Linked DNA regions of Antarctobacter heliothermus. The protein of the gene in region 2 binds, or shares a complex with, the protein of the main gene of each other region. Links are inferred from orthologs where the notes say so. Each region holds a gene or a part of one and is shown on either strand. Other genes may lie near its edges.

What was found.
Region 1: the proteins of trxA (region 2) and trxB are in contact, whole or in part, in a crystal structure (PDB 1F6M), measured with the Escherichia coli proteins. The link is inferred for Antarctobacter heliothermus from one-to-one orthologs.

The regions. Positions count from the first base shown.
Region 1 is NZ_CP022540.1:1,554,567-1,570,010, forward strand. The notes cover bases 10,501-13,268. They hold trxB (thioredoxin-disulfide reductase), read right to left. Parts: upstream 12,496-13,268; coding sequence 11,506-12,495; downstream 10,501-11,505. Other genes in these bases: ANTHELSMS3_RS07405 (bifunctional sulfate adenylyltransferase/adenylylsulfate kinase), read right to left, coding at 10,501-10,533; ANTHELSMS3_RS07410 (NYN domain-containing protein), read right to left, coding at 10,663-11,319; ANTHELSMS3_RS07420 (Lrp/AsnC family transcriptional regulator), read left to right, coding at 12,677-13,177. Also shown: ANTHELSMS3_RS07355 (alpha/beta fold hydrolase), read left to right, coding at 1-227; ANTHELSMS3_RS07360 (alpha-D-ribose 1-methylphosphonate 5-triphosphate diphosphatase), read left to right, coding at 217-1,362; ANTHELSMS3_RS07365 (5-(carboxyamino)imidazole ribonucleotide synthase), read right to left, coding at 1,474-2,547; purE (5-(carboxyamino)imidazole ribonucleotide mutase), read right to left, coding at 2,583-3,071; ANTHELSMS3_RS07375 (YdcH family protein), read right to left, coding at 3,158-3,382; ANTHELSMS3_RS07380 (Hsp20 family protein), read left to right, coding at 3,541-3,951; ANTHELSMS3_RS07385 (DUF1150 family protein), read left to right, coding at 3,957-4,184; ANTHELSMS3_RS07390 (hypothetical protein), read left to right, coding at 4,498-5,703; ANTHELSMS3_RS07395 (peptidoglycan-binding domain-containing protein), read left to right, coding at 5,793-7,013; ANTHELSMS3_RS07400 (hypothetical protein), read right to left, coding at 7,029-8,156; more of ANTHELSMS3_RS07405, read right to left, coding at 8,455-10,500; ANTHELSMS3_RS07425 (Hint domain-containing protein), read right to left, coding at 13,295-14,098; ANTHELSMS3_RS25450 (hypothetical protein), read right to left, coding at 14,413-14,568; peptidoglycan editing factor PgeF, read right to left, coding at 14,702-15,444.
Region 2 is NZ_CP022540.1:1,024,371-1,039,895, reverse strand. Bases 7,807-10,655 are described here. They hold trxA (thioredoxin), read right to left. Parts: upstream 9,467-10,655; coding sequence 9,146-9,466; downstream 7,807-9,145. Other genes in these bases: addA (double-strand break repair helicase AddA), read right to left, coding at 9,533-10,655; hslV (ATP-dependent protease subunit HslV), read right to left, coding at 8,494-9,048; hslU (ATP-dependent protease ATPase subunit HslU), read right to left, coding at 7,807-8,446. Outside these bases: ANTHELSMS3_RS04930 (ABC transporter permease), read left to right, coding at 1-521; ANTHELSMS3_RS04925 (ABC transporter permease), read left to right, coding at 518-1,720; ANTHELSMS3_RS04920 (ABC transporter ATP-binding protein), read left to right, coding at 1,724-3,373; ANTHELSMS3_RS04915 (ABC transporter substrate-binding protein), read left to right, coding at 3,443-4,996; ANTHELSMS3_RS04910 (DUF1190 domain-containing protein), read right to left, coding at 5,099-5,680; ANTHELSMS3_RS04905 (glutathionylspermidine synthase family protein), read right to left, coding at 5,727-6,953; more of hslU, read right to left, coding at 7,139-7,806; more of addA, read right to left, coding at 10,656-12,916; double-strand break repair protein AddB, read right to left, coding at 12,913-15,525. UniProt on the Escherichia coli protein: Participates in various redox reactions through the reversible oxidation of its active center dithiol to a disulfide and catalyzes dithiol-disulfide exchange reactions.

The DNA.
Region 1 (15,444 bases), 540 kb from region 2 along the record:
CGGGGCAGGATGATGGCAAGGTCTCTGTCGCCTCGACCCGGGTGGTGGGGATGCGCGATCATATCGTTTTGCCGGTCACGCATACGTTCATGATGCAAGCGCCCGAGGCGATGGTGCAGGTGGTGCTGTTCCTTGAGCAGGGCCATTTCGACAGTGATGTGGATTGGCGCGTCCTGCTGGACGAGGCCCTGCTGTCCTGTCTGTTGGGGGATTGCGATGTCGATTGAACTGGACCTGTACGGCGCGCGGGTGATGCGACCGGGCGGCTGGGACGCGGCGTCATTGTCGCTGGCGGGCGGTGTGATTGTGGATGGCTCTGTCGGGCGTGCTGTCGATCTGACGGGCTATGATCTGCTGCCGGGAATTGTCGACGTGCATGGCGACGGGTTCGAGCGGCACATGGCCCCGCGCCGGGGCGCGTTGCGCGAGCGGGATTCGGGCATGGTGGCCGTGGCCGCCGAATTGGCGGCCTGCGGCATCACCACCGCCGTGCTGGCGCAGTTCTGGTCATGGGAAGGCGGGATGCGCGGGCCGGAGTTTGCGCAGGAGGTCTTTGCCGCCGTGGATGCGGTGGCCCCGACTGTGCCGGTGGATCTGCGGGTGCAGATGCGGCTGGAGACCCATTTTACCGAGAGTTTCGCCGAGGCAGAGGCGGCGCTGGACCGCTGGGGCATCGGTTATGTGGTGTTCAACGATCACCTGCCGCACAAGCGGCTGGCCGAGGGGCGCACGCCGCCGCGCCTGACCGGGCAGGCGCTGAAATCGGGGCGCAGCCCGGAGACGCATCTGGCGCTGATGCAGCGGTTGCATGCGGCGGGGGCCGAGGTGCCGGAGGCGTTGGACGCGTTTTGTGCGCGGCTGGCGGCAAAGGGCGTGCGGATGGGCAGTCATGATGACCAGACGTCCGAGGGCCGGGCCGAGTGGCGACGGCGCGGGGTGTTTGTGTCCGAGTTTCCCGAGACGTTGGAGGCGGCGCAGGCGGCGCGGGACGCAGGCGAGCCTGTGGTATTGGGCGCGCCGAATGTGGTGCGCGGGGCCAGCCATGCGGGCAATGTCTCGGCCTTGGAGTTGATTGGGGCGGGGCTGTGCGATGCGTTGGCTTCGGACTATCACTATCCGTCGCCTGCGCGGGCGGCGTGGCGCTGTGTGGAACTGGGCCTGATGGACGAGGCGGCGGCCTGGCAATTGGTGTCCGAGGGGCCGGCGCGGGTGCTGGGCCTGACGGATCGCGGGCGGCTGGAGCCCGGGTTGCGGGCCGATGTGGTGGTGATGGAGCGGGAGACGCGGCGCATCGCGGCGGTGATCGCGGGCGGGCAGGTGGCGTATATGAGCGGACCTGTGGCGGGGCGTTTCATCGCCTAGCGGGGCGCTGCCGCGCACAGGGTGGTTTGCGTTCAGGCCACGCAGGCCTTGAGGAGGGCGCTGCCCTCCTCAAACTCCACCCGGGGTTTTTTACAGAGAAGAAACCGGGGGTCAGGTCTGCGGTGTCAGAAAGTTCGCGTGGCCCATTTTGCGGCCCGGTTTGGTGTCAGATTTGCCGTAGAGGTGCAGGGCACAGGTGGGGTCGGCGGCGAGGGATGGGACGCGGTCCATTTCGTCGCCGATGAGGTTTTCCATCCGGATGTCGCTGTGGCGGCTGCCGTCGCCCAGCGGCCAGCCTGCGACGGCGCGGATGTGCTGTTCGAACTGGTCGGTCATGCAGCCGTTTTGCGTCCAGTGGCCCGAGTTGTGCACGCGGGGGGCGATTTCGTTGATCAAGAGGCCGGCGGGGGTGACGAAAAACTCGACGCCGAGGACGCCGACATAGTCGAGCGCGTTCAGGATGCGGCCTGCAGTGAGCACGGCGTCGGTGAGGGTGCGGTTGGGCAGCGGGGCGGGTACGGTGGTGGTGCGCAGGATGCCGTCCTGATGGACGTTCTGGCCGGGATCGAAGGCGGCGACGCGACCGTCGGTGCCGCGGGCGGCGATGACCGAGATTTCGGCGGTGAAGTCGACGAAGCCCTCTAGCACGGCGGGGGCGCCTTGCAGGTCTGTCAGGGCCTTTGAGGCGTCGGCGGGGGAGGTCAGGCGGGCCTGTCCCTTGCCGTCATAGCCGAAGCGGCGGGTTTTCAGGATCGAGGGGGTGCCGATGGTGTCGATGGCTTGGGCGAGGCTGTCGGCGTCGTCCACCGGGGCGAAGGGGGCGATTTGCAGGCCGAGGTCTTGGAGAAAGGTCTTTTCGGTCAGGCGGTCCTGACTGATGCGCAGCGCCTCGCGGCCCGGGTGGATGGGGCGGAGGGTTTCGAGGATGTCGAGCGCTGTGGTCGGGATGTTTTCGAACTCATAGGTGATGACGTCGACTGAATTGGCAAAGCGTTCCAGCGCCTTGGTGTCGTCGTAGTCGGCCTGAATGTGGTGGTTGGCGACATGGGAGGCGGGGCAGTCTGCGCCCGGCTCATAGATACAGGTCTTGAAGCCGAGGCGGCTGGCGGCGACCGAGAGCATGCGGCCAAGTTGGCCACCGCCAAGGATGCCGATGGTGCTGCCGGGGAGGAGGGGGGCGGTCATGGGCGTACCTGCGTTTTGGGCGTTGGGTCTGTGGGTCAGTCGCGGGTTGGTTCCTCGGCGATGGAGGCCGAGAGGTCGGTGCGCCATTGGTCGAGGCGGGTGGCCAGCGCGGAATCCTGCAGGGCGAGGATTCCGGCGGCCATGAGGCCCGCGTTTTTCGCGCCCGCCGCGCCGATGGCCATGGTGGCGACGGGAAAGCCGCGTGGCATCTGGAGGATGGAATAGAGGCTGTCGACACCGTTGAGAGCGCGGGTCTGGACAGGGACGCCGACCACCGGCACGCGGGTCTTGGAGGCCATCATGCCGGGCAGGTGCGCCGCGCCGCCTGCGCCTGCGATGATGACGTGCAGGCCGCGATCGACGGCCGTCTTGCCGTAGTCCCAGAGCCGATCCGGGGTGCGGTGGGCCGAAACGATGCGCGTCTCATATGGAACGCCGAGTTCGTCGAGAACGTCGGCGGCCTCGACCATTGTGGGCCAGTCCGACTGACTGCCCATGATGATGCCGACCTTGGGGCTGTCCATCTGTGCCTCCGCGTTGGGAAGGTTGCGTTATACGGGATGCGGAGGGGGGTGCAATGGGGTCGATCCGGGGGGAGCGATTCGGGCTTTCAGGCGATGATGTCCGGCAACAGCCGGTCTTCGATGATGGCAATCTTGTCCTTGAGCTTGAGCTTTTTCTTTTTCAGCCGTTGCAGGGTCAGTTGGTCGGCGGTGCCGGTTTGTTGCAGTGCACGGATGGCGTCGTCGAGATCGCGGTGTTCGCGGCGGAACACCTCAAGCTCGACCCGCAGGACGTCGTCGTTTTTCATCGAGATGTCGGTGGGCGCGTTCATGTGGCAATTCCCCTGTCAGTCGTCCGGCCCACACGATAGCTGTTCGAATGCTTTGCGCAAAGCCCCTTGCGCGTTTTGAGCCGGGTGCCCATATTTCGGAGGTGCGGTTGCCTATCGTGGGGCCGCGCGTGACGGTCGCTTGTGCAAAGGACGTGTCGATGAGCAAACTGACCTTGGGATCGTATCCCCATATGCTTGGCTTTGAACAGCTGGAGCGCCTGCTGGAACGCACGGCGAAGACCAGCGAGGGCTATCCGCCTTTCAATATCGAGCAGACCTCGGATCATTCGTACCGCATCACGCTGGCCGTGGCCGGGTTTTGTGAGGACGATCTGTCGATCACCGTGGAGGACCGGCAACTGGTCATTCGCGGCCGTCAGGTCGATGACGGGTCCGAACGCATCTTCCTGCATCGCGGAATCGCCGCGCGCCAGTTCCAGCGCTCTTTCGTGCTGGCCGAGGGTGTCGAGGTGGGCGAGGCGGTCATGGAAAATGGGTTACTGCACGTCGATCTGACCATGACGCGGCCAGAGACTGTGGTGCAAACGATCAGCATAAGAAAAGGGTGAGTTCGATGCATGCCAAGTATGATTTTGACAAGCTGGTCGCAGGCAAGACCGTTTATGTGCGCCCGGTGAAAACCGCCGACCTGCCGGACGACCTGCGCGAACAGGTGGCCGGGCAGGACACGCTGTATGCGGTGCACCGTGCCGATGGCGAGCGTCTGGCGCTGGTCAAGGACCGCTCTTTGGCCTTTGTGCTGGCGCGCCAGAACGATCTGGCACCGGTGACGGTTCACTGAGGGTGTGAGCCTGTATTAAGGTGAGAGGGAGCGCTGCCCCCGTCTTCCTTCGGTCGACTCCCCCGGGATATTTTTGGACAAAAGAAGCTGCGGCGTTGGCGGCAGGGATGTGGAATCATCGCGGGCCGCTGATGTAACTTGCGGGCGGTGGAAGTGATCCTTGTTGCCGGTGGCAAGTGTGTGCCGGGCCGGTGTCTTGGCAAGAATCCCGATGCCTCAAGGGTTTGGGGTAAGGCGGAGTGGCGCGGTCTTGACAGACTGTGCGCCGCCGGGCGTCACTGGGTGGATTGCAGTCAGCAGATTGGAGTCCCGGATGCCAAGATGGGGAGCGGCCGCATTGGCGGTAGTGTGCCTTTTGCTGCCCGCCTTGCGGGCCGAGGCGGGCGACGTGCATGTGGCCTGTGTGCAGGGGCAATTGGCGGCGCTGGGGCAGGATCCGGGGCCGGTGGACGGGGTGAGCGGGCCGCGCACTCGCGCAGCCTTGGGCACCTATGTGGACAGTCTGGACGAGGCCCGGCGTGGGGTGTTTGACGCCCTGCCGAGGTTTGATGCCCGCAGTTCTGTCGGATGGTGCCGCGAGATCGGGTTGAGCGCTCCGGAGGCGGCGCCGCTGATGCCCTCGGCCACGCCGCCGCAGATCTTTGTCGGGCCGGATGTGCATCCCGAGATCGCCGACCATGTCATGACCGCCTTTCTGGAGGCGGAGGCGTTTCTGTATCGCCGGTATGGCGTGCAGGTCGCCAGTCAGGTCAAGATCATCGTCGCCACCAATGCCGAAAGCTGGCAGCGGTTGGTGCAAGAGGCGGGCACGATGGAGTTGCAGGCTTGGGCCGATGTGCGGGCGCGGGCGCGGCGTGATTGCGAGACAGAATTCGGGCTGGGGGCCAGCGCCTCTCGCGATGGGTTGTCGTTCTGCGGCACCACGCTGGCGTTGCGGACCCCGGCGCTGGGCGAGTTGTACCGGATGGTCCTGTCGGTGACGATGACGCATGAGGTGGTGCACAACGTCCAGCGCGAGTTGAGTTTTGACAAGGTGCCGCGCTGGGTCAACGACCCCGACAGCGTGCGGCCGCGCATGGGGCCTGCGTGGATGGTCGAAGGGTCGGCGCAGGTGATCGAACAGGCCTTTATGGAGGAGAAATTCGGGCGGTTTGTGCCCGGACTGCACGCCATGCGCACGCTGGCGGCGGGGTCGGATCTGACCCTGCACCAGATCCGGCTGGCGGGCGAGGTGCGCGAGGCGGCGGCCTATGACGTGTCGGCGTATGGAGTGGCGATGCTGGTAGAGCGGTATGGCGAAGAGACGTTGTTCCGGTTTTGGCGTGTCGTGGGGCAAACCGACAATTGGTTCACCGCCTTTGAGCAGGTCTACGGCATGACGGTCGAGGAGTTCGAGGCGCTGTATACCACGCTGCGCGATGACCAGATGGCGCAGAGGGAGTTTCTGGCAGACCGGGATATGAATGGCGATCAGATCCTTGCCCACCGCCCGCTGACGGAGGCGGAACTGGGCCGGTGATGGGCCGTTCAGGGTAGGATTCCCCTGACTTGCCGCGCGGATCGTCTGTTCCTAGGTTTGGTGCCATGTAGCATCAGGGGGCCGAACCCATGACGATCACACGATTGATATCAGCGCTTGCCCTGTGTCTGGGGGCAACTGCGGGGGTCGCGCAGGCCTCTGATACACATGTGACCTGTGTGCAGCAGCAATTGGCGCGGCTGGGGCTGGACCCCGGCGCGGCGGATGGAGTCACGCGGGTGCAGACGCGTCGCGCAGTGGCGGAGTTTGTGCAGCGGCTGGAGGGTGACGCGGTTCATGCGGTGTTTGACGCGCTGCCGGAGTTTTCAGAGCGTGCGGCGGTAGGCTGGTGCCGTGAGATCGGCTCTTATGCGCCACAGGCGGCAGAGGTCATGCCCTCGGCAGAGCCGCCGCTGATCCTGACCAAGGACAGTATCTCGCCCGAGATCCGTGGCTATATCGAACGCTCTTACGAGGAAGCGCGGCAGACCTTTGCGCAGGATTTCGGCATCGCCACTGCCAGCAAGCCGGTGCTGATCGTGGCCTTTGGCCGGGACGATCTGGAAGACCTGTTGCGCGTGTCGGTGCCGGGGATCGACGATCTGTCGCCTGCGGCGGCGGAAGAGACGGCAGACGATATGTGCGTCGGGGTCGAGCGGGTGATGGGCAGCGCCTATCGCAACCGGATCGCGCTGTGCATGCCGTCTGGGGATCTGGACAGAATTACCTCCTACGAGATCTGGCAGGGGCGCTATCAATATGTGATGCTGCATGAATACATGCACCATGTTCAGCGCGAGATGAGCTATGACAAGGTGCCCGATGACGGGTTCGGACGCCGCCCCATGGGGCCGTCGTGGATGGTCGAAGGCAGCGCCTATCTGGCGCAGATAAAATCGCGCGAGGGGCCCACGCGAGAGGTGTCGGTGCCGATGCTGGTGTCGCTGCGGGCGCGCGATGCCGAGGATCCGGTCCGGCTTGATTTCATTCGCAAGAAGCAATCTGTGCGCAGTGACGCGGAATACTCTGCCTCGAACCTTGCTGTGGCGCTGTTGGCGCTGCGATTTGGTGAGGACCACATGGTCGCCTTCTGGCGTGCGACGGGCGAAGAAGATGATTGGCACGCCGCGTTTGAGGCGGTTTATGACATGCGGCTGGAAGACTTCGAAGAGCTGTTCGAGGACATGCGCCACGATCTGACAAAACTGGTGAAATTCGCCCGTGCCGAGGCCCCGTATGGGCCGGACGTGCTGCGCGTCGGATCGCGCGGGCCGAATCGGTTGGGCCATGGCGCGCGGGTACGGGGATAGACGCGGGCGGCGGGGTTACCCCGTGCCAAAACGCAGCAACCGGACCTCGCCCGTTGCGATCTGCAGCGCGTAGAGGCGATATTGGGCGCTGGCCCGGTCCGGGCCGTCATCGCCAACGCGCGCCTCGATCAGCAGCCATCCGTCGCTGAACACGCGCGGTATCAGCGGCGGCCCGTGTTCGTTGCCATAGTCGAACAGGTCGGTCAGCCCGGGAAACCCCGTGATTGGAATAAATGCCGAAGCGCGGTGCCCGTCCAATCCGAAGACCCGGATGTCGCCGGGTCGGGAAAACGCACCGGTCAGGACCAGTTGGCGGGTGTCCGCGTCATACAGCAGCCCTGCGGCGTCGTATTCGTCCAGACTGGTCACCACTGTCCAGACCCCGGTCCGTACATCGACGGAATACAGATACCCCTCGGCCCCGATCGTAATGCAATAGATCACCTGAGAGGTGGGGTCATAGACGCCTGCGACCGGCAAGAGTATCTCGGGGACATCGGGAGTCACCGGAAACCGCCGAGGGCCGGATGGGCCGGTCAGGGTGATCCCGCCTGCGTCGAACGCCACGTCAAATTCCGTGTCATCGTCGTCAGTGTCGATCCAGGTGCGGATGTCTGGCGAGAGGTCGTCATAGCCCCGCAGGAATTGCGGCAGGTAATTCCGCGCAAGAGCGGCGGTTGTCGTGTCGATGTGATCGACCGTGAGCGGGTGCTGATTTGCCTTGTGCGCCGCCTGAAAGCTGCTGATGTGGTCGGTGCCGAACCTGTCCGCCACAGCGTCGACCAGCCCGCGGAACTTGCGCCCCGAGGGGCGATAGACCAGTGGCAGTCCTGTGACCTGCACCCCGACCATCGGAATCCCGGTCAGGGACACCTTGCTGTCTTGCGCGGATGGGCCGCTACGGATGATGTCGCTGATGATGGTCCCGGCTGTTGTTTCGATCTGCCAGTGAAGGACGCCACCATCCAGCAATACGAGGCTGATGTCGTGACCCGGACGATCCACCCGCACGCGGGCCTCTGGCAGGGCATAGTAATTGTCGGTCTGATGGCCCCGGCCAACGGCAACAACATGCACCTCGCGCTCGGCCAGAACCGGGGCGGCAAGTCCGAAAAGCAAAAGGACGAGGCCGAGCTTGTACACTGTGACCCCCCGGCATCTGGTGCCGCGATTGACCGCCAGACCGGTTGCGGGCTGACGAAAACGGGTATGAGGCAAAGTGTACTGCCGCCGGCGGATTGAGTCGAGGCTGGTGGTTTCGGGGGAGTGCGGATCAATTGCCCGTCCGACCGGGGCACGCGACGGGGATGTTGGGCGCGGCCTATCGGGCGTAGGATGTGGTCCGATCCCTTTTGCCGTCGCCGCAGTGTCAAGTTTTCGACGCTGCAAACAAAAAGGGCCGGGCGACATGCCCGGCCCTTCGTTTGTCTAACTGGTCCGCTTATTGCGCGGCGATCAGGCCCATCGACTCCAGCTTCAGGATCACCTGATGCGCGCAGTTGTCGACGTCGACATTTTCTGTCTCGACGATCAACTCGGCGTTTGTGGGCTCTTCATACGGGTCGGAGATGCCGGTGAATTCCTTGATCTTGCCTTCGCGCGCCAGCTTGTACAGGCCTTTGCGGTCGCGGCGTTCACATTCCTCCAGCGAGGTTGCAACGTGCACCTCGGTGAAGGCGCCGTACTGTTCGATCATCTCGCGCACGGCGCGACGGGTCGCGGTGTAGGGCGCGATGGGCGCGCAGATCGCGATGCCGCCGTTTTTGGTGATCTCGGACGCGACATAACCGATCCGCTTGATGTTCAGGTCGCGGTGCTCTTTCGAGAAACCCAGTTCCGACGACAGGTGTTTGCGCACCACGTCCCCGTCCAGCAGTGTCACCGGGCGTCCACCCATTTCCATCAGCTTGACCATCAGGGCGTTGGCGATTGTCGACTTGCCCGAGCCGGACAGGCCGGTGAAGAAAACGGTAAAGCCCTGGTTCGAGCGCGGCGGTTTGGTCTTGCGCAGTTCGGTGACCACCTCGGGGAAGGAAAACCACTCGGGGATTTCCAGACCTTCGGCCAGACGGCGGCGCAGTTCGGTGCCCGAGATGTTCAGGATCGTGACGTTGTCCTTGTCGGCGATCTCGTCTGCGGGCTCGTACTGGGCGCGTTCCTGCACATAGACCATGTGTTTGAAGTCGACCATTTCGATGCCCATTTCTTCCTGATGCGTGCGGAAGAGGTCCTGTGCGTCGTAGGGGCCATAGAAGTCTTCGCCGGCAGAGTTCTTGCCGGGGCCAGCGTGGTCGCGTCCAACGATCAGGTGGGTACAGCCGTGGTTCTTGCGGATCAGGCCATGCCAGACCGCCTCACGCGGGCCAGCCATACGCATTGCCAGCGGCAGCAACGACATTGTAGTGGTCGACTGCGGATATTTGTCCAGAACCGCCTCATAGCAGCGCACGCGGGTAAAGTGATCGACGTCGCCCGGTTTGGTCATGCCCACAACGGGGTGGATCAGCAGGTTGGCCTGTGCCTCTTTCGCGGCGCGGAAGGTCAGTTCCTGATGCGCGCGGTGCAGCGGGTTGCGGGTCTGGAAGGCGACAACCTTGCGCCAGCCCAGCTTGCGGAAATAGGCGCGCAGTTCGTTGGGCGTGTCGCGGCGGGCGCGGAAGTCATAGTGCACGGGCTGCTGGATGCCGGTCACGGGACCGCCCAGATAGACCGCACCGGCCTCATTGTGCAGGTAGTTCACCGCCGGGTGGGCCAGATCGTCAGCGCCAAAGACCTTTTCGGCCTCGCGCGCCTTGTTCGGCACCCATTTGTCGGTGACGGTCATGGTGCCAAGGATCACGCCCTCTTGGTCGCGCAGGGCGATGTCCTGACCGATCTCGACGGTGTCGGCAAAGGTCTGGCTGACGTCGAGGTTGATTGGCATCGGCCAGAGGGTGCCGTCGGCCAGACGCATGTCTTCCACGACGCTGTTGTAGTCTTCTTCGGACAGGAAGCCCTTGAGCGGGTTAAAGCCGCCGTTCATCAGCAGTTCCAGATCGCAGATCTGGCGCGGGGTCAGGTCGTGGCTGGTCAGGTCAGCGGCTTCGACCTTGAGCTTTTGCGCACTGTCATAGGAGACATACAGCTCCTGAATGGGGGCGAGGTTGTTTTGCATGAGTTTGCTCCTGTACTTCAAGGGGATGAGACCGCTTGCGCTGCCGGTCAATTCGGCATGAAGCGCGTCGTATTCTGCGAATTTGCGGGCGAGAAACTGGTCGGCGAGCCGGATCTTTTCGTCAGCGCCAAAGGGGGTCAGCGCATAGGCAAAGCGTTGACGCCGGTCGGGGCCGGGCCGTTCGGTGACCTTGACCAGACCTGCGTCCGTGGCGGCGCGCAGGTAGGTGTTGAGCCGTCCCAGAGAGATGCCGATGGCCTCTGCCGTCACCCGCTGCGAGGCCTCTGGCGCGCGATCAAGCTGACGCAGGAGGCGAAAGAGCTGGTCTTCTTCCGGCAGGTTTGGGGGCAGGGTTGTGGCGGGCATGTCAGGCGACTCAAAGTGTGTTCAGCGCTGAACACATCGCACGCTTTGCACCTGCAGAAAAGTCTAGATTCGGCATTGCGGGGGATTTCCGCCTGCGTGGCGCTTTGGCAACGGGCCGGATTGGCTGCCTTAGGTTAATGTCCCGAACCCTTCGGGGAGGAAGCGAACCATGGCCTCGGGGCCTTTCGGATCGAGTTGAAAGAGGTGTGGTCGTTTGCTCAGGTAGCCGCGCCATGTTTTTTCGGGGCGCGTTCTGATCTGTGCGCCATGGCTGGTGCGCATTTTGACGCTGAGGTCGGTAATCCGTATGCCCCGGCCCTGCTGGCTGTGCGCGGCAATCATGCTGCGGATTTGTTGGTCAAATCCGGTGACCTCCAATTTGCAGGTCGGGGCGTCCGGACGGGTTGGGGAGTCCAGAAAAGTAAAACCTGCGCAGGCCGCGAGAAAACTGGGAGATGCCTTGGATTCGCCAATACCCTGCACTTGGTGGCCCAGTTCGCGCAGACGCAGCGCAAGTTGGGTGAAATCCGCATCCGAACTGGCAAGGACAAAGGTTCCGATTCCTGACGTCAGGGCCAATTCCATCGCGTCGATTGTCAGCAGAATATCGGCGGCGTTCTTTCCGCTGCCGGTGTGAAGAAGCCGATACCCTACTGCGTTCTGCCAATTCGAAAAGCCCCGAGTGTTCGCATATACGCGTGCGACCGTCACGCGGCCATGTTTCGCGGCAAAGGCCAGCACCTGCTCCGCATGGCTGGCTGCGATGTTGTCGCCATCGACCAGCACAGCAACGGCGGGGCGGTCAGGCTTTGCGGGATGATTGATTAACATACGGTTCGAAACGGCTACGCTTTAAGAATATGCCTAGCAGACTTCGTTTCGACCCAGATTTCAATATGCGGTTTCAAAAACGAACAAGGCCCCGACGCATCGTCCGGGGCCTTGGCCTTGCAATTCGCAGATAGTGGGGTGTTACGCGCTTTCGGGTTCGTTCGCCGCTTCGGGGGCCGGCTCTGCCGCCGCGCCATGTTCCGCCAGCCAGCGTTCCGCCTCTAGCGCGGCCATACAGCCCATGCCCGCGCTGGTCACCGCCTGACGGTACTTGTGGTCGGTCAGATCGCCGGCCGCAAAGACGCCGGGGATCGAGGTGGCGGTGCTGTCGGGTTTTGTCACGACGTAGCCGCCCATATGGGTTTCCAGCACGTCCTTGACCAATTCATTGGCGGGCGCGTGGCCGATGGCGACAAAGACACCAGCGCAGGGAATCTGTGTGGTCTCGCCGGTCTTGACGTGTTTGACGCGCACACCGGTCACGCCTTTGGGCATGTCGTCGCCGACAACCTCATCAAGTTGGTGGAACCACAGCGGTTCGATCTTGGGGTTTTTCATCAGCCGGTCGATCAGGATTTTCTCGGCGCGCAGTTCATCGCGGCGGTGGATCAGCGTGACCTTGGAGGCGAAGTTGGTCAGGAACAGCGCCTCTTCCACAGCTGTATTGCCGCCGCCGATCACCACGATTTCCTTGCCGCGATAGAAAAAGCCGTCACAGGTCGCGCAGGCCGAGACGCCAAAGCCCTTGAACGCCTCCTCGGACGGCAGGCCCAGCCACTTGGCGCGCGCGCCGGTGGCGAGGATGATCGCATCCGCCGTGTAGGTGGTGCCGCTGTCGCTGCTGGCGACGAAGGGGCGTTTGTCAAAATCGACCCTCGAGATGATGTCGCCGATGATCTCTGTGCCCATGGCGCGGGCGTGGGCCTCCATCCGGACCATCAGATCGGGGCCTTGCACCTCTGTGTCGCCGGGCCAGTTTTCGACCTCCGTGGTGGTGGTCAGCTGGCCGCCCGGTTCCAGCCCCTGCACCAGGATCGGGTCCAACATCGCGCGGCTGGCGTAGACACCGGCGGTATAGCCAGCGGGGCCGGAGCCGATGATAAGGACCTTGGTGTGACGAGTCTGGGACATGAAAGCTCTCCTAAGCGGCGGTGCCGCCGTCATATAGGCGTGTCGGCGGGATGAAGAAAGAGGGAGGGGCGTGGCGCCGCCGAATTGACCAAGTGGACAAAATATTGTTGCGCTTTGTTGAAATATTATTGCGCAAGGCCTGTGGGCTGCTATAACAATCGCGAAAATGACGGGGGAGACGATGGCAGGTCACCGGCTTGATCCGATCGATCGCAAGATTCTGGCAGAACTGCAAGCGGATGGTCGGATGACCAATGTCGAATTGGCCCGACGTGTGGGCATTTCGGCCCCGCCCTGCCTGCGCCGAGTGCGCGTGCTAGAGGACCAGGGCTATATTCGCGGCTATCACGCCGACGTCGATAGTCGCTCGCTCGGGTTCGAGGTGCAGGTGTTTGTTATGGTCGGGCTGCAAAGCCAGGCCGAGGTGGACCTGTCTGCCTTTGAGGAACGGTGCCGGGCCTGGCCGCTGGTGCGCGAGTGTCACATGCTGAATGGCGAAGTGGATTTCATCCTGAAGTGCGTCGCCCCGGATCTGTCGACTTTCCAGAGCTTTCTGACCGGCGATCTGCTGACCGCACCGAATGTGGCCAGCGTCAAGACATCGCTGGTGATCCGCAATGCCAAGGATGATCCCGGCGTGCCCTTTGAGGTGCTGGAGGAACGGCTGAGCCGTTCTGCGTGACCTGCGTGACCTGCGCGGGCGAGGGGCCAGCCCCTCGCGCTCTCCGAAATACTTCGACCATGAAGAAACACCGGCGGCGGGCTGACAGGCCCAGTGACCCGTCAGATGCCGCGCCGTTCATACATTTACAAGACGGTCGACCACCTCGCGCGCGGTGCGGGTCATGTCGACCTGTCCGAAATCGTCGAGATCGGTGATGTTGGGGAACATGCTGAGGAACAGGGCGCGCATGTTCTGACCCAGTGCCTGACCGGCGGTGTTGCCGGGGTGATAGGTTTCCAGCTCCACCCCGCCGATGCGGATGGTGGTGTGGCGCTGCACCATCAGATGGAACAATTGCACCGTCCCCATCGGCGTCACCTGCAAGTAGCGGTCGCCGTCGACATAGTCGCGCACTGGCGCCAGCACGCAATCCTTGCCCAGTAGATCCTCCAGCCGCGGGTGGCGCACCACCATGCGGGCCGCTGGACCCAGCAGCAGGTCCATCGGCGGATGTCCCATGCCAAAGGCGTCGCTGGTGATCCGTGTCATATGGGTCAGTGTCGTGGCAGATTGGTCATGCCCCGGCACATAGGTGGTTGAGCCGATCCATGTGACCGGCACGGCCCCGCGCGCGGTTTCGATGTAATCGCCCGGCACCACATCCTCGATTGCGACCGCACCGCGCACTGTTTCGATCAGCGTGCCACGCGCCAACGCGGTTGCGCATTCCTCGAACAGGGGGGAAGCGGGGGCGACGTGCTGGGTGAACGAGACCGTGAGGTCCGGGAGCAGGGCGGCGACCTCGTATTTGCGCATGAGAGAGCCTGCGCGACGAGGTCGCCCGTCCGGAGAGATCTCCCGGTCCGAATGGACGGGAGACGAGAGAGCAGTGTCGGCCATCGGGGCAATTCCCGAAAGACCACGGTGGAGACGTGTCATGTGAACACCCCGGCAAAGGGTCACATCCGTGTTGGCCCCCACCAACAACGACAGACGGACGATTAAAAAAACGCATCTGACTGGTGACGATCTGGCCGCAACTGGCGGGTGTTGTCAAAATTAGCGTAGGGAGGGTGTGGTTTCGCGCGACAATGCGGCGACGTGCGCGGGATTGTCGGGAGAAAGCGGACGATTCCGCCACATTCAACCGGAAAGCGCGGCGAATCTCTGGCATTGGAATGTGGGTTTTGTGTCGTCGGGCAAGGCGCGTGTACGGCGCCTCGCCTGGGCGTTCAGGGCGACGGAGTGGAGGCTCAGGCGCGTTTGGCGATTTTCGGCTGGGCGTGTGCGGCTGCCATGCGGCGGGCGATCATCTGGGCGCGCGGTGCGCCGCGTTCAAACGGCAGGCGGGGCGCGCCCGATTTGGCGGTGGCGGTGATGGATGCAATAAAGCGGCGTTGCGGTTTCATGGGAGGCTCTTCTTTCCTTTGCCGACAGGGACTGTCCCTACAATTCGCAGCGAATTGCGGCAGTATTGGGACAATCGCGGGTCGATTGGCGGATTGTTTCCCAGACCTGACCGCGCATAGAGCCTGACCGCAGCTAGAGCCGGATGACAGAGATCAGTCGCCCATAGTCCGCCTCACGCGCATGGGTGGCGCGGCGGTAGGAGTAGAACAGGTCCGGGTCGGAATAGGTGCAATGGCGGGTCCATTCCGCCTCTACCCCAGCCTCACGCAGGCGGTGCAGTCCGTAGGCGGGCAGGTCGAACATCATGCGGTCGTCTGTTCCGCCGGCAAAAAAGCGCGTGTTTGCCGGGTCTTCGGCGACGAAGTCCTCAAAGAACTCCGGGCCGACCTCATAGGCGCGCTGGCTGATGGTGGGGCCGATCACGGCACGGATGCCGTCGCGGGTGGCGCCAAGGGCCACCATCGCCTCAATCGTGGATTCCAGCACCCCGTCGCGTGCGCCGCGCCAGCCTGCATGGGCCGCGCCGATCACGCCTGCGTCCGGATCGGCAAAGAGCACCGGCTGGCAGTCGGCGGTCAGCACCCCCAGTGCCACGCCCGGCGTTGCGCTGACCAGTGCATCCGCCTTTGGGCGCGGATCGGGTAGCGGGCCGTTGACCGTGACGGCATCCGCGGAATGCACCTGATGCACGGTGGCCAGATGGTCCGGCGCGACCTCGACCGCGTCGGCGACGCGGGCGCGGTTGATCGCGACGATTTCGGTCTGGTCGGTCGATCCCGTGCCGCAGTTCAGCCCGGCAAAGATACCCGAGGACGCGCCGCCCTTGCGGGTAAAGAACCCGTGGCGGAACGGCGCGAGGCTGTTCGAGGTGATAA
Region 2 (15,525 bases):
CGGAATTCTTCCTCGCTTATATCCTGATCCTGTTCCTTGCGGTGTTGAACCCGGTCCTGCCCTCGCTGTCGAATATCTATGACGGCATGGGATTTGGCGAGCGTCTGCAAAAGACCATGCTGCCCGCGCTGACCCTGACACTGGTGGTCACGGCGCATATGATGCGGATGACGCGCGCTGCGATCATCAACCTGTTGGCCAGCCCCTATATCGAAATGGCGCGGCTGAAGGGCATCAAACCGATGCGTGTCATCATCAAACACGCGCTGCCCAATGCGCTTGCGCCGATCATCAACGTGATCGCGCTGAACCTTGCTTATCTGATCACCGGCGTGGTCGTGGTTGAGGTGGTGTTTGTCTATCCGGGCATCGGGCAGCTCTTTGTCGACAGCGTCAAGATCCGCGATATCCCGGTGGTGCAGGCCTGCTGCCTGATCTTTGCCGGCGCCTATATCCTGCTGAACCTGACGGCGGACATTCTGTCGATCCTCTCCAACCCACGCCTGAGGCATCCAAAATGATGACGTTGTTCTGGATCGCCGCCGCATTTGCGGCCTTGTTGGCCACGGGCTGGGTCATGCGCTTTGCGGGCCAGACGGCCACCGGCAACAAACCCGCCTTTCGTGACATGTCGCTGGCGGTGGCCTTTGGCTATGTGCTGGGTGTCGCGGTTATCGTCTTTGCGGTCTGGTACTATTTCCAGCCGGCGGTGACGGAACAGGGCATGGCAGTTGCGGGTGTGCTGTTCTTTCGCTGGGCGGTGCAGGGGTTTGCCATCTTTGCCGTTGCGGCGTGGATCTTTCGCTTTCTTGGCCGGATGGTCGGCTCCGCCGGTACCAAAAAGCTGTTCCGCCAGATGCCGCTGACGGCGGCATTCGGTCTGCTGGTCATTCTGATTTATGCGGTTCTTGCGATCTTTGCCGGGGCCATTGCGCCCTATGGTCAGGCAGAGGTGTTTGATCAGGTCAACGCACTGCCCGGCGGCAACGCGGCCACGGGCGGCAATCCGGCGCACCTGCTGGGGACTGACCAGATCGGGCGCGACCTGCTGAGCCGCCTGATCTACGGCGCGCAAAACACCGTCGGCATCGCCTTTGCCACCACCTGCATTGCCTTCTTTCTGGGCGGCACCTTTGGGTTTCTGGCGGCAGTCGCGCAGGGCTGGTTCGACCAGATCCTGAGTCGTTCCGTCGATGTTCTGATGGCGATCCCCTCGCTGATCTTTGCGTTGCTGCTGATGACCATCGCCAGTGCATGGGCCGGATCGGAAAAGTGGCTGCTGACCGTGTATATGGTGCTGATCATCGCCGTGATCGACAGCACGCGGGTGTTCCGTCTGGCCCGCGCGGTCGGCATGAACATCGTGGTGATGGATTACATCGAGGCGGCCAAGCTGCGCGGTGAGGGCCTGCCCTATCTGATTTTCCGTGAGATCCTGCCCAACGCCATGGCACCGCTGCTGGCCGAATTCGGTTTGCGGTTCTGCTTTGTCTTCCTGACCATCGCTTCGTTGTCGTTCCTTGGTGTCGGCATCCAGCCACCGCTGGCCGATTGGGGCACCATGGTCCGCGACCTTGCGCAGTTCATCAACTTTGCCGCCTTCTCACCGCTGACCGCCGCGCTGCCGCTGATGGCCGCCGGGGCGATCGCGCTGCTGACCGTGGCGGTCAACTTTGTGGTCGACTGGATGCTGCACCGAAGCTCGGGCCTGAAGGAGTGAACCATGTCTGATCTGCTGGTCGAAATGCGCGACGTGCGGATCGAGGGACGGTCCGATGAAACCTGGACGCCCATCATCAACGGCGTCGACCTGACCCTTAAAAAGGGTGAGGTGCTGGGCCTGATCGGTGAATCCGGCGCAGGCAAATCCACGCTGGGTCTGGCCGCCATGGGCTTTTGCCGCGACGGCGTGCGCATCTCTGGCGGCAGCGTGCATTTCGACGGCATCGACCTGCTCTCTGCCAGCGCCGAGGTGAAACGCCAACTGCTGGGCAAACGTATCGCCTATGTCGCGCAATCCGCCGCGGCCAGCTTTAACCCCGCGCACAAACTGATGGATCAGCACGTTGAGGGGCCGGTGCAGCACGGTGTCGCCGGTCGCGCCGAAAGCGCCAGTGACGGCGTGGAACTGTACCGCAAGCTGCGCCTGCCCAATCCCGATGAGATCGGCTTTCGCTATCCGCATCAGGTGTCCGGCGGGCAGTTGCAACGCGCCATGACGGCGATGGCCATGGCCTGCCGTCCCGATCTGATCATCTTTGACGAACCGACCACCGCGCTGGACGTGACCACCCAGATCGAAGTGCTGGCCAGCATCCGCGAGATTGTCGAGGAATTCGACACCGCCGCGATCTACATCACCCATGACCTTGCCGTCGTGGCGCAGATGGCCGACCGCATCAAGGTGCTGCTCAAGGGGGATGAGGTCGAAGAGGCCGACACCCGCACCATGCTGACCACCCCGAAAGAGGACTACACCAAAAGCCTTTGGGCCGTGCGCGCCTTTGAACGGCCAGAGAAACCGCCGGTGGCGACGGATTCCACCCCCGTGATCTCTGTTCAGGGGGTGACGGCGGCCTATGGCACGGTCGATGTGCTGCAAGACGTCAGTTTTGACATCCACGCGGGCCGCACCGTCGCCGTTGTGGGCGAATCGGGATCGGGCAAATCGACCACCGCGCGTTGCATCACCGGGCTGTTGCCGCCGCGTATCGGACAGATCGAACTGGACGGTGCGCCGCTGCCGCTGGACTATCGCCAGCGCTCAAAGGATCAGTTGCGGCAGGTCCAGATGATCTACCAGATGGCCGACACCGCGCTGAACCCGCACAAATCCATCGGTGAGATCATCGGCCGACCGGTCGAATTCTACATGGGCCTGAAAGGCCGCGAAAAACGCAAACGGGTCGAGGATCTGCTGGAACAGATCGAGATGCCGGCAGACCAGTATTTCCACCGTCTGCCCTCTGAACTGTCCGGCGGCCAGAAACAGCGCATCGGGATTGCGCGTGCGTTGGCGGCAGAGCCGAAATTCATCATCTGCGATGAGGTGACCAGCGCGCTGGATCAACTGGTGGCCGAGGGCATTCTGCGGCTGCTGGCGCGCCTTCAGGATGAGTTGAACCTCAGCTACATGTTCATCACCCACGATCTGGCCACCGTGCGCGCTATTGCTGATGAGGTGGTGGTGATGAAAGACGGCGCAGTGGTGGAACAGGGCATCAAGACAGAGATGTTCCGGCCTCCGCACCATGCCTATACCGATCTCCTGCTGTCTTCGGTCCCGGAAATGGACCCGGATTGGCTGACCAATCTGCTCAAGGAACGCGGAGTTGATAACATCGGCGATGCCGCCGTCGGCAAAATGTCGTAAGACTGTTGCCATAGAATGACGATCTGCCAGGGCATGAACCCCGGCAGGCGATGACCAAGGGAGCCTAATATGACCAGAATCAGCAGACGTGGACTTTTGACCACCGGGGCCGCCGCAGGTGTGTTGGCCGCATCCGGCCTGCCGCTGCGCGCACAAGCGAAACGTGGTGGCCGCTTGCGGGCCGCCCTGTCGGGCGCAAACACCAGCGACAGCTGGGATGGCCGGACACACTCTGACCTCTACATGATCGCCAGCGCTCAGGGTACGGTCTTTGACAGCCTGACAGAGATCAGGGCTGACGGATCGTTGGTGGGTGAACTGGCAACCGATTGGGAAGCCACCGCAGACGCCAAGACATGGACGTTCAACCTGCGTCAGGGCGTGACCTTCCACAACGGCAAGGCCTTTGGGGCCGATGACGTGATTGCCTCGTTGCAGTTGCACGTTGCCGAAGGCGCGAAATCGGCGGCCAAGCCGATCATCGAAGCCATCACAGAGATGAAAAAGATCACCGACCATCAGGTGCAATTCACTCTGGCGGGCGGCAACGCCGACTTCCCCTATCTGTTGTCGGACTATCACCTGCTGATGTACCCCGCAGGCCAGATCGAAGAAGCCATCGCCAAAGGCATCGGCACTGGTCTGTATCAGGTCGAAAGCTTTGAGCCCGGCGTGCGCATGGTCGCGACCCGTGTCGACAATCACTACAAGGGTGACGAAGCGGGCTATTTCGACTCGGTCGAATACATCGCGGTCAACGACAACACCGCCCGGATGAACGCGCTGCTGACCGGACAGGTCGATGCCATCAACCGCATCGACTTCAAGACAGAGGCGCTGCTCAAGGCAAACCCGATGGTCCGCATCCAAGAGGTGACGGGCAACCAGCAGTACACCTTCCCGATGTTGACCAACGTCGCGCCGTTCAGCGACGTCAACGTGCGCCGCGCGCTGAAATTTGCCATCAACCGCGAAGAGATGGTGAACAAGATCCTGCTCGGCCACGGTCGTGTCGGCAACGACACCCCGATCGGTCCCGCAAACCAGTATTTTGCCGCCGATATGGAGCAGACCTCCTACGACCCGGACAAGGCGAAATTCTACCTCAAAGAGGCCGGAATGACGTCGCTGGACATCGACCTGTCGGCATCGAACGCGGCCTTTGAGGGCGCGGTTGACGCGGCGCAACTGTATCAGGCGTCGGCCAAATCGGCGGGCATCAACATCAACTTGGTGCAGGAACCGGCGGATGGCTACTGGTCGAACGTCTGGCTGAAAAAGCCGTTCTGCGCCTGCTACTGGTCGGGTCGCGCCACAGAGGACTGGATGTTCTCCAGCGCCTACGAAGAAGGTGTGCCGTGGAACGATACCCAGTGGGGCCGCGAGGACAGCGAGCGTTTCCAGGACTTGCTGATCACGGCCCGCGCCGAACTGGACTCGGACAAGCGCCGCGAGATGTACGGCGAAATGCAGCAGATCCTGAAAGACGACGGTGGTGTGGTGCTGCCGATGTTCGCCAACTACGTTCAGGCGGTCAGCAACAAGGTCGCCAACCCGGACACGGTCGGCAACCTCTGGCAGATGGACAACGCCCGCATGGCCGAACGGTGGTGGATGGCATAAGCCAACCGGCCCCGGACTTGATCCGGGGCCTCGTCAACGACAAACGCCCCGCAGGATCTGCGGGGCGTTTTGTTGTTTCGGGACGTCGGAGTGAACCCCGCCTTACCCCCCGAATTTGGATCGATCGCTACCGGACTTGCCAAACCCGCTGCGTGAAATCGCGGTTGCGCGTGACATGGGTTGTTTTCCTAAGGTGGTTGCAGGGCGCGCGAACTGGGAAGTGCTCAGCTTGGTAGCGCCACGGTTGTTGGAAAACGTGCTGCTGCGCGCTGCATTGGTAAAACGCCCGTCCTTGGTCTTGTACAGCGGTTGCGCCGCAGACGTTCCCGCCCGCCCACTCAGCATATTTCCGACAAGATATCCGGCCAAGAGCGGCATGAATATGCTGCCGGACCCGCCCTCTCTTGCCGTGGCTTCGGTGCCGCAGGCGCCTTCTCCGTGCAGTTCTTCGCAGACTTCGACGCTGTCATACCGCGGCGCGGCCTCGACGTGCAGGGCCTGGGCCTCGGCAAAGTGGATCTCGCAGTCCTGCGCCGAGAACATTCCGCCCTGCAGCGCCTGGTCCTTGCAGGATTGCAGGTCGGGAAAAGCGGCGGCGTCGACCTCTTCCTCTTTGCACCCGGACAAAGAAAATGCCGCAGCACCGACGATTGCGATTGCAACCCATTTCGAACGTTTCGACATGACAATTCTTCTTTCTGCCGGGATGGCGGTCGATTGGTCGTGTGACTTACGGTTCAATATAGTGAGGTTTGAACCGTGACAAATCCTGCGTGATGCGGGAACGATCTTCGCGGATGCCAATGCCGGTACACGTCTGTCCCACGATCCAGGCACCGACAACAGGCCGGAATCCATCAAACTGCGGCAAGGGCGCATAGGCCTGAACGATACGCGGGTGATGGGAATAGTCGGTGTCCTTGGCTTGCTCTATGATCTCACCGGATTTCAGGATCGAAACAGAGGCCCCTTCGCGCGACAGGATCGGCTTGCGGACATGGCCCGCCTCAAGTTCCCTTTCGGCCCGACCAAAGGCCGCCGCGACAGCGTCCGACGCTGCGCCTTTCCCGGCCATGGCATCAGCGACGTCCTGTTCAAAGAACGCGGGCAACAGGTTGGGGTGACCCTCGAACATAGACCAGAGCACGGGCAACAGCCCCTTGTTCGACAACAGCGCCTTCCAGGCGGGTTCCAGAAACAGGCAACCAGAGCCTTGGATATGGTTGGCATAATCGTCAAGAAACAGATCTTCCCAAGGGTACAGCTTGAACAGAACGGCAATCCGGCGACTTTCGTCGTCAAGAAACTGGCCGTCGTCGCTCAGTCCGATCTTTTCGAGGTCGCAGTAGTGCGCCCCAAGACCCGCTTCCCGCGCGGCCCAGCCCATGGCTTCGACTGTCCCGTAATCTTCGGGATTCCCGGAAACGGCGGTGAAATGCAGGTCGCTTCCGGTCTCAAAGACCTCGCCAAACCGCGCGACCAGCGCCTCGTGTATGCCGTTGAACTGGTCCGCACCTTCAGGCAACACACCCGCCGCCAGTTGATCTTCCAGCCACTGCCACTGAAAGGCGGCGCTCTCGTATAGAGAGGTCGGCGTGTCGGCGTTATATTCCAGCAGCTTGGCGGGGCCTTTGCCGTCATAGGCGAAATCGAACCTGCCATAGATCTCGGGATCACCGCGTTTCCAGCTGTCTGCGACAAGATCGCGATGGGCCTCCGGAATCCCTAGCTGATCCAGCAGGTGCTCTGTGGTGAGGATTGTGGCGACGGCCTCCCGACACATCGCATGAAGTTCGGTGGCCGGGTCTTCCAGATCGGTTTCGATCTGGTCAAGCGTAAAGGCATAGGCCGAGCTTTCGTCCCAGTACGGTTCGCCATGCATATCCGCGAAGGTAAAACCAACCTCCTTGGCATGTTCGCGCCAATGCGGTCGTTCCGGCAATGTAATTTTCTTCAACTATATGCTCTCCCAGAGCCAGACGGCGTTTGCATGGTTCTGACCTCGGAACCGGACTAACACGCGTGTTTGAAAGCCGCAAAAGGTAGGGGCAACTTGTGGGCAAAGGTTACAGAAAGGTAAAACCGTCTCTGTAACCCTTTGATTTTGCGTGTGGCCACCCTTGTCCACGCGTGGACAGCCCCCTACAGGACGTAGCGGCTGAGGTCGGTGGAGCGGGTCAATTCACCCAGATGCGCCTCGACAAAATCGGCATCCACCGTCACCTCGACCCCAGCCTGATCCGGCGCGGTAAAGCTCAGCTCCTCGAACACCCGTTCCATCACCGTATACAGCCGCCGCGCGCCGATATTTTCGATGCTGCTGTTTACCTCGGCGGCGATCTTTGCCAGCGCCGCGATGCCCTCATCGGTGAAGGTCACAGTGACCTCTTCGGTCGCCATCAACGCCGTATACTGACGGGTCAGGGCGTTGTCCGTCTCGGTCAGGATGCGCACGAAATCCTCTTCGGTCAGCGCCCGCAACGTCACCCGGATCGGTAGACGCCCCTGCAATTCCGGCAGCAGGTCAGACGGCTTGGCGATGTGAAACGCCCCCGAGGCGATGAACAGGATATGATCCGTCTTGACCGGCCCATGTTTGGTCGAAACGGTCGTGCCCTCGATCAGCGGCAGCAGGTCGCGCTGCACACCCTCGCGGCTGACGTCCCCACCGCGCGCTTCTTGCCGGGCCGCTACCTTGTCGATCTCATCCAGAAAGACGATGCCGTTCTGCTCGACCGATTCCAGCGCCGCTGCCTTGATCTGCTCGTCGTCCAGCAGCTTGTCGGCCTCTTCCTGAATCAGGATTTCATAGCTTTCCGCGACCGACAGACGCTTGCGCGTGGTGCGCCCGCCAAAGGCTTTGCCGAAAATATCGCCAAGGTTCATCATCCCCATGTTGCTTCCCGGCTGGCCGGGGATCTCCATGGTCGGGAAGGGAGAGGCTGTCTCGGCGACGTCCAGCTCAATTTCGGTGTCGTCCAGCTCGCCGCTTTTCAGTTTGCGGCGGAACATGTCGCGGGTACCTTCGCGGGCGTCCTTTCCGGCGATGGCCTCGATCACGCGGTCCTCGGCGGCCTGATGGGCGCGGGCCTTGACGTCTTCGCGCATCTGCTCGCGCGTCTGCGCGATGGCGGCATCCACCAGATCGCGGATGATTTGCTCCACATCGCGCCCGACATATCCAACCTCTGTGAACTTGGTCGCCTCGACCTTGATAAAGGGCGCGCGCGCCAGTTTCGCCAGACGGCGGCTGATCTCGGTCTTGCCGACGCCGGTGGGTCCGATCATCAGGATGTTCTTGGGATACACCTCATCGCGCAGGTCGTCCGACAATTGCTTGCGCCGCCAGCGGTTGCGCAAAGCCACGGCAACGGCGCGCTTGGCCTCTTTCTGGCCAATGATGAACCGGTCGAGTTCCGAGACGATTTCACGGGGGGTCAGGTCAGTCATGAGAGTCCTGTGCGTTGGTGGGGGCGAATTTTCGACGAAAACCCGTCTCAGCCCAGCGTTTCGACGGTCAGGTTGCCGTTGGTATAGACGCAGATGTCAGCAGCGATGGCCATGGCGGTGCGCGCCACCTCTTCGGCTGACTTGTCGCTGTCCATCAGCGCCCGCGCGGCGGCGAGCGCAAAGTTCCCGCCCGAGCCGATGGCCGCCACGTCATGTTCGGGTTCCAGCACGTCGCCCGCGCCGGTGATGACATACAGTTCCTGCCCGTCCGTGACGATTAGCATCGCCTCAAGTTTTTGCAGGTACTTGTCGGTGCGCCAGTCCTTGGCCAGTTCGACGCTGGCGCGTTGCAACTGCCCCGGCGCGGCCTCCAGCTTTTTTTCAAGCCGTTCAAGCAGGGTAAAGGCATCGGCGGTCGAACCGGCAAAGCCGCAGAGCACGTCATGACCACCCGGCGACAGGCGGCGCACCTTGCGCGCCGTACCTTTGATCACAGTTTGGCCAAGGCTGACCTGACCATCGCCCGCAATCACCACCTGACCGCCCTTGCGGACGCCGATGATTGTGGTGCCGTGCCATCCGGGAAAGCTGTTGTCGCTCATATGCCTGTTCCTTTCGGTTGCCCCGGATATGGGCCACAGGGGCCAAAACGACAAGGGCGCCCGAAGGCGCCCCTGAAACATCAACCGGTTAAGCGGTTCAAATCGATTCTTCGATCCAGCTTTGCAGCGCGGCCTTGGGGCGGGCGCCGGCAAGGTTGGACACGGCCTGACCGTCCTTGAAGACGAACAGCGCAGGGATACCGCGCACGCCCATGGCGGCAGCGGTGTCGGGGTTGCTGTCCACATCGACCTTGGCGATCTTGACTTTGCCTTCCATTTCCTTGGAAAGCTCTTCAAGTGCGGGGCCGATCTGTTTGCAGGGGCCGCACCATTCGGCCCAGAAGTCGACGACAACGGGAATGTCGGAATTCTTTACTTCGGCGTCGAAGGTGGCATCGGTGACGGCGACGGTGGCCATGGGGATTCTCCTAGGGGTTGGGGCAGCCTGACAGGTTGCAGAAGGTATGGAGCGTGGTCGGCGCCGTCAAGGTGTGCTTGTCTGCGCGAGAGCTTGTGTCACAGCTTCGTGTGACAGCGGCATGTAGTGCGTTGTTGCGGTCCATATCAAAGCGGTTTCGATTTGGCGATCAGGATAGATCTGCGCCAGTGCGGCGGCATAGGCCCCCATCTGACGCAGCAATCCGTCGGGCACGCGGGCGGGATCATCTGGCACGGTGCGGTTGGATTTGAAGTCTACGGCAGTCACGGTCTGCGGTGTAACGATCAACCGGTCAATGACGCCGTGAATGCGTCCAAGGCCGGGCAGATCAGCGGTGACAGGTACCTCGGGCAGCGCGTCCGGGGCAAAGACATGTGCCAGATGCGGGGCGGATAAAACGGACAGTGCCTCATCGAGGATCTGTGCTTTTTGGCTGGCGACAATGGCAAGGTCCGGATCGTCGTCGATCTGCTGTCCCAAGGCCTCGGCGGCGTCCGCGCGCAAGTCGGCTGGAAGAGGTGCCAGATTTTCCAGCAACAGATGCAGCGCGGTGCCGCGCGCCTTGGCGATCTCTTCTGTGTCGCCCGCCGCCCCCGGCAGCGCCTTGGCACCGCCAAGATCAGAGGGAGAGCGCGCCTTGATCAGGTCCGCCGGGGTTGGCGCCGGGACCAGCAGATGCGCGGGCATCTCTATGTCCGGTGGCGCGGGGCGGGTCACGTCCTCAAACGGCAGGTGGGACCAATCCGCAAGGCCGAGCCGCCAACCTTCTCCCGCGCCCAGATCCCCAAAGTCAAAAATCTGACGTTCCGGGCCGGAACGCTCCATCCCGCGCGACACTTTATCGTACCAGGCGTCGCCGGATTTCCCCAGATCGCCCGCGGCCCCGACAATCAGCCATTTCTCGGCCCGCGTCATGGCCACATACAGCAGCCGGTCCTTTTCCTGCGCGGCTTTTTCCTTGGCCGCGTCAATCACCGCCTGCTGGCGTGGCGGTTGGGCGTCGGCGCTGCCTTTCCACAAAGGGCCGTGCTCATCGGTGAACAGGTCGTCGCGCAGCCGGTTATCTGGTTCGGCGCAGTCCGGCAGGATCACGATGGGTGCCTCCAGCCCCTTTGAGCCGTGCACCGTCATGACGCGCAGCGTCTCACCGGCGCTGTCGGGCGCGCGTTTGATCCGCAGATTGTCCGACTGCGCCCATTCGAGAAACCCGGTCAGCGAGGGCACGGCGCTTTGCTCATAGGCCAGCGCCTGTTGCAGCAGTGCGTTGATGCCGTCCTCTGCCTCTGGTCCCAGCCGCCCGATCAGCATGCGGCGGCCGTTGTGGCGGGTCAGGATGCGGTCGATCAGGTCGTAGGGGCGCAGAAAGTCGGTTTGCCCGCGCAGGTCGTCCAAAACGCGCAGCACCTCGGGGAAGGCCTCGCACCGTCCGCGCAATTCCTCCCACAGGTATTTGCGTTCCCGCCGCGCGGCGAGGTCGAACAATGCCTGTTCGCTGAGCCCGAACAGGGGTGAGCGCAGGACGGTGGCCAGCGACAGGTCGTCTTCTGGCGTGGACAGGAAGCTGAGCAGAGCGATGATGTCGCGCACCGCCAGTTCCGCCATAACCTTGAGCACGTCCGCCCCGGCAATCGGCAGGCGTTCCTGTTTGCAGGCGCGGATGATTTCCTTGAATAGACGGCCCCGCTTTTGCACGAGGATCAGCACATCGCCCGCATGAACGGGCCGCGCGCGGTAAGTGCCGGAATGGCCGATTTCCTCCGCCAAGGGCGTCTTGGCGTCGATGGTTTGGCGGATGAACCGGGCGATACGCTGGGCCAGAATGACTGTGTGATGCGTGGCGCTGGGCCGGTCGACGGGTTCGTGCCACGCGCCGTCCTCTTCATCTCCGACCTTGTCGACCAGCGGCCACAGATCGACCCGCCCCGGCATGGCATCCTTGAAAGCGCGGTGCAATTGGTCCGGGACAAAGCCCGACGCCTGCGCGCCGTCAAATGTGTTGTCGACCACCCGAAGGATCGGCTCGGCAGAGCGAAAACTGTATTCCAGCCCCATCGAGACCAGCGGCGCGTCGGTCCGGTGCAGTCTATCGGCAAAATCATCGCGCATCCGGTCAAATTCAGAGGGATCCGCCCCCTGAAAAGAATAGATCGACTGTTTCTTGTCTCCGACCACAAAGATGGTGCGCCGCACATCGGCGCGCGCGCCTTCACCGGCAGTAAACTCTTGTGCCAGCCGCTCGATGACCTGCCATTGCACCGGCGAGGTGTCCTGCGCCTCATCCACCAGAATATGGTCGATGCCGCCATCCAGCCGGTAAAGAACCCATTCCGCCACACTGGGATCGCTGAGCAGGTCACGGGCGCGGGTGATCAGGTCGTCGAAATCCAGCCAGCCGCGCCGCATCTTTTCGGCTTCATAATCGCGCAAGAATTCCCCGGCAAAGGCATGAAGCGCCGCGTCCCGCGCAGCGGCGGCCAGCGACATCTGCGTGGTGCGGGCCTCTTCGACGCGGGACGCCAACTGGTCAAGCGCCTCAAACAGGTCGGGGGCGTTGGCGCGCGGTTTCTTGGTGCCCAGCGTCTTGCGAATTGTGCCGGTCTGCGTCAGCAGCGCGGTTTGCAACACGTCCAGCCCGGCGGCATCCGGGGCCTCGATCATCGCCAGTTGGTCGGCCAGCGTGCCATCGGTCTTGCCGCCGTCGCGCAGGTAGGGCGTCAGCGCCTCAAACAGCGCCAGTTCGGACCCGAGAAAGACAGAGCCCAGCAGAGTCTCTTCGCTGTCATCCTCTCCCAGCCCATAGGCCAGCCTGATCTGCGCCGCGCTCATCGGCGGGTCAAAGGCATCGCGGCGGCGGCACAGTTGGGCGGTCAGCTTCTCCACGTCATCGCCAGAGATATGGGGCGCGATGTCCTGCAACAAATGGGCCTGCGGTCCTTCGGCCAGACGGTCCAGCACCTCGGCGCGCATCAGCTCTGCGGCGCGGTCCTCCATTTCCTGAAATTGCGGGGTGACGCGGGCCTCCAGCGGGAAACGCCGCAACAAGGAGGCGCAGAACGAATGGATCGTCTGGATGCGCAACCCGCCTGGCGTTTCGATGGCGCGCGCGAACAGTGTGCGCGCCTCACGCAGGTAGTCGCCGGACAGGTCCGTCTCAACTCCCAGCCGCTCCAGATCCTCACGCAGCCCGCCCTCATCCAGCATCGCCCACGCACCCAGCCGCTTGAACAGGCGGTTTTGCATCTCTGTCGCGGCGGCCTTGGTGTAGGTCAGGCACAGGATATGTGAGGGATCGACCCCGTCCAGCAACAGCCGCGCCACCCGGTCGGTCAGCACGCGGGTCTTGCCCGATCCGGCGTTGGCCGCCAACCATGTAGAATGCCATGGCGCTGCAGCATCGACCTGCCGCTGGGTTGCCTCATCGCGCATCATGTCAGGAGCTCCTTGACCGGCGTGTCGGTCACGTCCCACTCGCCGAACCGCGCAAGGTGGTCATAATCGCCTGCATCGTTGTCTTTTTGCAGGGCGCGTCGGGCGGTAAACCCGGTGTTTGGGTCATGATAGGCGGTGATCAGCGTGACAAACTCTGCCCAGACTTGTTCGGGCGGCGCATCCTCCAGCGGGGCAAGCACTTCCTTGGGGTTGCTGGGTTGCAGCGAGATGAACACCGCGCGCTCCACATGCGGCGGCTCCAGCGGGGCGAAGCCGCCGTCATCCAGCATGGCCGCCTCCAGCAACAATTGTTTGTCGAAACTGCGCTGTTCCTTGGCCGACGGCGCCGCACCTGTCTTGTAGTCATAGATATGCGCGCCGCCGCGCCCGTCTATGTCGATCCGGTCGGCGGTGGCGGTCAGTGTGAATCCCAATGCGGGGATCGTGGCCTTTCCCCTGATCTCGTACTGGCTGGGGGTGGCGTGTGCTTGGCGGTCTACCTCGGTTTCCACGAACCACGGCGCGATGCGGGCCATGCGGGCCTGCCATAGCGAGCGGGTTGTGGGAAAGGGGACCTCATCGGGATCGCCGATGATCTGTTCTGCCAAGGCCAGCAGCCTGCCGGGGGTCAGGTCCAACGGCTCTATCTGTGTGGCTTTGACGAAGTCCTCCAGCACTTTGTGGGTGAGGATGCCGCGCATCAGTGCGTCGGGGGCCTGCATCAGCGGATCCAGTGGTTTCAGCCGCAGAACCCGCTTTGCATAGATCGCAAAAGGGTCACGGACGAGGCGTTTGATTTCGGTGACCGACAGCTGTTTGGGCCGCGCCTCGGTGGGCGGGGCGGGAGAGGGGCGCAACACGGGTGGCGCGCTGATCGGCGTTTCCGAGGCGCGGGCCAAATCCAGCCAATGCGCGCCGCGTGCGCGCATCTGCTCGATGGCGGCGGGTCCGTCGCGATCCGGTAGGCCCCGCATCAGGTTCATCAGCCGGTTCAGCCAGCGCGAGGGCACTGTTTCGGCCTCATCGGATTTCATCGAGCGCGTCAGCCAGACCTCTGGCGCGGCGGCGGCTTGCTGAAAGTCATGCGCCGACAGGCCAATGCGCCGTTCGGGCAACAAAAGTCCAGCCTTGGCGCGCATCTGACGATTTAGCCACGGATCAGCACCGGGCAGTTCGGGCCAGCTGCCCTCATTGAGGCTGGCAAGGATCACCAGATCGGCGTCCATCACGCGGGCCTCCAGCGTGCCCCAGATCAGGATATTCGGGTGTGGAGCGTCGCGGTCGCGGACCTCTTCGCGGGACAGCAGTGCGCCCAGCAGGTCGGCAAAATCGCGGGCGCTCATGTCTGCGCCAAACTCTGCTTCGCGGCTGAGGGTCTGCATGACGCCGTGCAGCTTGCGGCCTGCTGCCTCTTTCCACAGCCCGCCGGACCCATCGATCCCCGGACCGGCGCAGACCGCCTCTGTCAGGGCCAGCAGCGACGTGACCCAATCGGGCAGGGGGCGCTTGCCTGCGTGATCGTGGCCGCAAAATCGTTGCCCGGTCCATGACGCCCAATCGCCGCGCGCGCGCGTTTCTCCCCAGGCGGCAAGGGTTTCGGGCTGCGGATAGGGCATGCCGTTGCGGCGGATGAACAGTTCCAGATCGCGGGTGTTGAGCAGGTGTTGCCCGCGATCCGCACCGCTGTGGGTCAACGGATGCTTGAGCAGGGTCAGCAGCATTTCGGCGGTCAGCGGTTTGACGAACAGTTCCGCCACATGGCGCAGCAACCGCCCCGGCGGGGTCAGTTGCGCGGGCGTGCCGCCGCTGTCGTCCGGCAGGATGTTCCAACGGTCCAAAGCCGAGGTCACGCGACGGGTCAACATCCTGTCGGGTGAAATAACGGCGGCGCGTTGTCCGTCCGCAACCGCCTGCCGTAGGCGCAGCGCGATGGCCAACGCCTCATCCCGTTGGCTGGTCGCCTCCAGCAAGGTGACGTCCTGCATCGCGTCCGGCAGCAGGGGCAGGGACGGCCCCTCGGACAGCCATTGATGGGTGACCGGCGCGGGCCGCAGGGCCAGCGACACCACGCGGTTGCGCGCGGGGCTGGGCGGCGGCGTGTCGGTCCAGTTGCGAATATCGCCCGGCGTCAGATCCAGCGCCTGCATCAGCCGGGCAAAACGAAACTGCGGGTGGTCCTCGCCCGTTAGGGCATTGTCCAGCCGCGCCCAGACATCTGTCGGCGTATCGGCATCGAACCCCGGCAGGACCACCGCGCCTTGCGGCAGGCGTGCAACCGCGGTCATGAACGCGGCAGTGGTGCCGCGCGATCCGGTAGAGCCGGCGACGATTATCGGGTGTTGTGGTGGGGTCTCTTCCCATTGTTTCAGGCGCAGGGTCAGCGCAAGGCGGGAATAGCTTTGCGCATCGGGCGCGCTGTCAGCCTCAAAATACCGCTGAATGATCTTCAGAAAGGTCAGTGCGCGTTGCCAATGGCCCGATTGGTCCGACACATCAAGGTTTTCGATGGCTTCCGGCGGCACGTTTTCGCCCTGCATCTCTTCCATCAGGGTGGCAAGACTGTCGGCCAGATCAAACAGCGCGGCGCGCGGGGCAAGGTCGGGCGCTTG